2 regions of the Paenibacillus sp. USHLN196 genome follow, and region 1 is predicted to be linked to the other one. Evidence: a T-box and tRNA genes for the amino acid it is inferred to sense, from the RefSeq annotation. Region 1 holds a T-box; the other holds one or more tRNA genes.
What was found. The T-box of region 1 lies ahead of WFI24_RS29345 (valine--tRNA ligase). A T-box ahead of a tRNA ligase gene usually reads a tRNA of that ligase, here a tRNA-Val.

Region 1 (3,148 bases):
ATGGCACTTCGAATCAGCAAGATCTGTACCCCAGCAGGAGAACCCGGCCGTTGCCGATGTTCCGGTGGAATCACAGGCTGAGAACTGGCAGGGTGTATTTGCTTCGTCCGAACCAGACAATGCAGAGGAAGACCGACCGTCCTTTGAAGCGAATGGGGTAGACGAGTTTGTGCAGAACGAAGCATTTGTTCCTGAACCTGTGGGTGAGACGGAAGACAAGCCGGAGCTGAAGGTTGCTTTTGGGAGCAAGAAACAATCCGCACCAAGGCAAGAGGAGGGTGTAGGTATCTCTTCCTTGTTATCCTCTGGCAGAGCAACGCGCGATGCCGAAGTGGAGCGAGGCGAGGAGATCCCTGCTGGTGTAGCACAGGAAGAAACGTATCCAGCGGATGATGTGGAGTGGAAGAATCTGTTCCTGGGGACGATCGTGGATCAGACCCCATTCCGCAAGGTGAAACTGTGTATCGTTCAGCGAGAAGATACACTTGATGCCATTGCAGATCGATACCAATTGAGCACGAGGGAACTTCAGTTGTATAACCGATTATCTGAACAGGTTGTGGAAGAAGGTCAGATATTGTACATTCCTTAATCCGTAGTTAAAAGCCTTCGTTAGGACCCGTGATCCCCTTGAGGATTGCGGGTTTTTGCATGATTCGTCCTAAACCTGCATTCCAGCGCTCTTTTTCCGCTGTTGTCAGGTTGACTATCGCGCAAGAGCAAGGTATGATGTGTGTAGGTTTTTTGAAGAACAACGTGGAACGGGAGTAGTAGACAGTATGACCTATCAGAGAGTGGAATTGTAGCGCTGTGAGATTCCGCAGGAACCAACTGATCGAAGTCGCCCGGGAGTTGCCTGTTTGAATACAAGGGATGAATGAGATTTATCGTCATTTATTTCTGAGGTAGGATGGGCCGGTCGCAGCCGTTATCTGCTTGAAGTGTCACGTCATGTACAGAGGGTGAAGTCTATCTCGCTGTCTGCGTGAAACAAAGGTGGTACCGCGAAAGCTAACCTTTCGTCCTTTGATGGATGAAAGGTTTTTTTTGTTTTTTTTGGCGAAGATGATAAGTAACGGAGGAATGACACATGTCTGAGGAAAAAAAATCAGCTGCAACAGAAATGCCGACCACTTACGATCCAAAGGCGGCAGAGGATAAATGGTACTCCACCTGGATGGAACGTGGATATTTCAAAGCCGGTCAACGTAAAGATGCCGAGCCCTACACGATTGTTATCCCACCCCCGAATGTGACCGGGATGCTGCACATCGGGCATGCGCTCGATTTTACACTGCAGGATATACTGATCCGTACGAAACGGATGCAGGGCTATGATGCACTGTGGCTTCCGGGTTCCGACCATGCAGGCATTGCTACCCAGACCAAAGTGGAGCAGAAACTGCGTGAAGAAGGTCTGACACGTTATGATCTGGGACGCGAGAAGTTTCTGGAGAAAGTATGGGACTGGAAAGATCAATATGCCACTACCATTCGTCAGCAATGGGGCAAAATGGGCTTGTCGCTTGACTACTCACGTGAACGTTTTACGCTGGATGAAGGTCTGTCCCAAGCGGTTCGCAAAGTATTTGTTCAATTGTATGAAAAAGGCCTTATTTACCGAGGCAAACGGATTATTAACTGGGACCCGGTGAACCGGACAGCTCTGTCCGACATTGAGGTTGAATATAAAGAGGTTCAAGGTCACTTGTACCATCTGCGTTACCCGCTCAAAGACGGAAGTGGCTACGTTACCGTGGCAACAACGCGTCCTGAAACGATGCTGGGCGATACAGCGGTTGCTGTTCATCCGAAGGATGAGCGCTATGCAGATATGATTGGTAAAGTACTTGTACTGCCTATCATTGGACGCGAAATTCCAATTATCGCTGATGATTATGTGGATAAAGAGTTCGGAAGTGGTGCAGTTAAAATCACGCCTGCGCATGATCCGAATGACTTTGAAGTAGGTCTTCGTCATGATCTGCCTCAAATTACGGTAATGGATGAGAGCGGCACAATGAATGCAGAGGCAGGCAAGTATCAGGGACTGGATCGCAGTGACTGCCGCAAGCAGATTGTTGCTGACTTGCAAGAGCAAGGCGTATTGATCAATATCGAAGATCACACGCACCAGGTTGGACACAGTGAGCGTACTGGAGCTGTTGTTGAGCCTTATCTGTCTACACAGTGGTTCGTTGAGATGAAGCCACTTGCAGAGAGAGCGATTAAGAAACAACAGAGCGGCGAAGGAGTTAATTTTGTTCCGGATCGTTTTGAGAAAACCTATCTGAACTGGATCGAGAACGTTCGTGACTGGTGTATTTCACGTCAACTGTGGTGGGGACATCGTATTCCTGCCTGGTATGATGAGGAAACGGGTGAAATCATCGTATCTGCTGAAGATCCGACGACGCTGCCAGAGAATGCTGGACGCAAGCTCAGACAGGATGAAGACGTTCTGGATACATGGTTTAGCTCCGGATTATGGCCTTTCTCCACATTGGGCTGGCCGGAAGATACGGAAGATCTGCAACGTTATTATCCGACAAGTGTACTTGTGACAGGGTATGACATCATATATTTCTGGGTTGCACGTATGATTTTCACTGCATTGGAATTCACCGATGAGATTCCGTTCAAGGATGTGCTGATGCATGGTCTTGTTCGTGACGCAGATGGACGCAAAATGTCCAAATCATTGGGCAACGGTGTAGACCCGCTCGATGTGATTGAGAAATACGGCGCAGATGCGATGCGTTACATGATCTCAACCAGCAGCACGCCAGGTCAGGATCTGCGTTTCCGTTGGGAACGGGTGGAGCAGGCGCGTAACTTTGCCAACAAGATCTGGAATGCTTCGCGCTTTGCATTGATGAATCTGGAAGGATTCACTTATGAGGAACGTGACATTAGCGGAGAGCTTGGCACAGCGGATTATTGGATTTTACACCGTCTGAACGAAACTTCTCGTGATATTACGCGTCTAATCGAAGCGTATGAATTTGGGGAAACAGGCCGTGTGCTGTATAACTTTATCTGGGATGACCTGTGTGACTGGTACATTGAGTTTGCGAAACTGTCCTTCTACGGAGAAGATCCGATTGCCAAGAAGAAAACACAATCCGTGTTGGCTTATGTACTGGAT
Region 2 (3,148 bases), on a different contig from region 1:
AAAAATTCTGATATAGCGTGTCTCAGATTCCTTAGATTTCTAAGGGGGGTTCAAATCCTTGAATAAGACGCCTCAGATTCGTTGCCGCTCGTGGGCCTGAGTTCGGCTTACAGTAGGTTTGAAGACACCCTCCAGTGAACATAAGAAAACGCCAACCCGGATATCCGGATCGGCGCTTACTGTGTCACACATACAACGTGTGCATCTATTTTAGAAATGGGGAAGTTGGTCCAGGTTGTTGGTTGGGTCGCCGTCGGCATCGCCGCGAATGTACATTTCTCCATCCTTGCCTTTAAATACATTCACGCCGGCAATAGCCCCAGCTTGTACTTCTGCAAGTGCCTGTTGATAATCCAGAACACGTCCTGCTGAAGTCTGAAAAGCTGTCAGGTCACCGTCACCATTTTTCTGTACTGCTGTGAAACTCTCGCGTGTCGTTTGATCCATGATGTCACACTCTCCTTATATGACGAGATAGGAATCTGTTTACCTGATTAGCCTATCCGAATTCCTCGGAAGTATGCACCATGTGCTGATAAGACCTGCATGCGCAGAGGTTTTACAGACTCTTTTTCATACGAACATGCAATATATCTGCATCATAAAAAGGTTCTTCCGAAATCACTTCATAACCCAGTTTCTCATAGAATTTCTGTGCCTGACATTGAGCGTCAAGTACGGAATAGGATAAGCCCAGTTCACGTGCCCGTTCCTCCATTGCCAACAGAAGCACACGTCCATAACCAAATGAACGATGAGACTCGAGCACCGCGATCCGCTGCATTTTGGCAGTATCCTTACTGTAATAGATCAGTCGTCCCGTGGCCACAGCCTGTCCATCTGTACTTAACAATACATGATGCACATCCGGACTGATGACATCGTATTGATCAATCTCAATCTCCGCAGGCACCTGTTGCTCAATCACAAAAACGTGATGTCGAATCCCCAAGGCCTGCTCCAGTTGTTCTTCTGTCGTTACATAACTAATCTCAGCTGCCAATTCCACCATTCCTTCTTTCTGCTCTTGCGCGACATATCAGACTGAATTATACAAAAAAATGCTTTTCCTGTATAGTTAAGTCTGGAACATATTGGGAGGGGAGGGGCTAGTGATGGGCATGGCAGGCATCATGGTAATTACATTGTTAATGTCGGCGGGAATGATTACTCTGTTGTATTACGTGACCAAGAAAGCATACTCACGCAAATGGGATGAAGATGAGTAACTCCTCTGTTTACTCTTCATGGCAAGACTTCGCTGCTTCCTCCAGGAGAATATACATCCTGAATCACAGATTTGGAGTATACGTCCAGCCAGACAGGCAGAGATTCACCATTTTCATTGGGCTGTTGTAATTGTTGGAATTGTACCGTATGTTCATCCTTCTCCAAGCTGCAACCGGTAACGGATGTAACCAGAACGATAAGCCCAACGAAGGGGAGAAAGCATTTTGTGAATTTATCGTGGTCCCGGCGTTTTGTTTTGTTTCTCATGGGGAATTCACCTCGTTGCTGAAATGGTAATCTTTCCTTTATTGTGCTCCATTTCAGGTGAATTATAACCAAATAAATTATTGACAATGAACACGGTTACTTGATATGATACTGTTACTTGATTGGGAAACAATTATATATCATGATCTGTTAGCTCAGCTGGGAGAGCACTATCTCTGCTTTCACATAGTAATAGGATCATTAGCGATGTTATTCAATTTAAATACGCTTAATGTCTATGGCTATTGGTTTGATGAATTAAATCAATAGCCATATTGAAAACTTTAACTTGGTTTTGTATAATGTAATTAATAAAGGGCGATAGCTCAGCGGGAGAGCATTATCTTGACAGGGTAAGGGTCGTGGGTTCGATCCCCACTCGTCCTATAAAAAATGAAAAAAATACCCCTCAAGAGAATAATATCTCAAGAGGGGTTAAGTTTTACCTATATTTGTTATTTATCTTTGTTTGAGTGCAAAATTGCCTGATCTATCACAATCTCAATAAGTTGACGTTCAGAAACCGTTGGTACGACTGCGTTTTTCGCCAACAAATCATCAATAATTCTCAATGAAATTGCCCTTTTATCAACAATGTCATCCATGTGCTCATTTACATAATCAACAACTCGATCTGCAATATCTAACGCAAACGTGGCCTTATTCTTATCTAATTTATCTGTCTTAATCACATCAAGTACAAGGCGAGTCACCAACAACATTTGTTTCATGCCCTCTGTCTTATCCTTCGTAATCCATCCTTTTTTCTTAGCAACAGGAATGACAAATAACCCTCCCGCAACAGCGGCAAGGATGATTGCAACTACATATAAATTGTCCATATATCTTATCTCCTTTATGTATAATTACTTTTTAACTATGATTCCATTTTCTTTACGATAATCAATAACAAGCATTCGCCAGAAATCATAACTTCCTTTGCTGTCTGAAATATGATCCTCGTAATACTCGTATGCCTCTTTTGCCCAAGTTGGACATTCCATATTAGCCTTGTTTTTTTCAGCCTTAATCCATTCTGCTTGCTGTTGAATTGTTTTCTCAAGACTAGCCACTTGTAACTTTTCTGCTTCAGTCATAGGTTCATCATCCTTTGGTTTTGTAATTGGAGTTGCATTCGAAATCCCATTTCTTAATCGTTCTAGCTCTGCTTTAACTTGAGGAATGAAGTTTTTGTTTGCAGAAGCAATTGTATTACCATCTCCCCAGTAAGCAGTGCCCGGACATGACTTGCTTGATTTACCGGGTGTATAATCTGACAAACGTGCACCTGAAGCAGTAAACCATGCGTGATACACAATCTTGTCTGTATTGACAGGTACATAAAACTTTTCACACAATGCAGCATACAAATGGATTGCAGCTTGCTTTTGAATAGGTGTTATATTATCAACGCCTTTATCAAAACAACCTATAATCTCAACACCTACATATCCCGCGTTGTTGTTATAAATACAAGCAGGAGTCATGTTTAAGTCTCGATCCAAGGAAACTCCAACCTTACCATCTTCAAACAATGTTAAATGCTGTCCAGTCGCTTTCCATTTGTTCGTGTTGATATGATAACTACGCATTCCTTCTAGACATACAAAATGATCTTGTTGAGCAATCCCATTAACCATTTTGCGAGTGG

Region 2: it has a tRNA-Val gene. The T-box ahead of WFI24_RS29345 (valine--tRNA ligase) is inferred to sense a tRNA for this amino acid. The anticodon was not compared.

What each region holds. Positions count from the first base shown of each region.
Region 1 is NZ_JBBCYH010000017.1:93,552-96,699, forward strand. It holds gene WFI24_RS29340 (LysM peptidoglycan-binding domain-containing protein) at 1-592, shown strand, start outside; T-box leader at 749-1,030, shown strand; gene WFI24_RS29345 (valine--tRNA ligase) at 1,091-3,148, shown strand, end outside.
Region 2 is NZ_JBBCYH010000005.1:143,272-146,419, reverse strand. It holds gene WFI24_RS14000 (DUF3892 domain-containing protein) at 211-447, opposite strand; gene WFI24_RS13995 (GNAT family N-acetyltransferase) at 560-1,003, opposite strand; gene WFI24_RS13990 (hypothetical protein) at 1,246-1,497, opposite strand; tRNA gene WFI24_RS13985 (tRNA-Val) at 1,813-1,884, shown strand; gene WFI24_RS13980 (hypothetical protein) at 1,953-2,339, opposite strand; gene WFI24_RS13975 (peptidoglycan recognition protein family protein) at 2,364-3,148, opposite strand, start outside.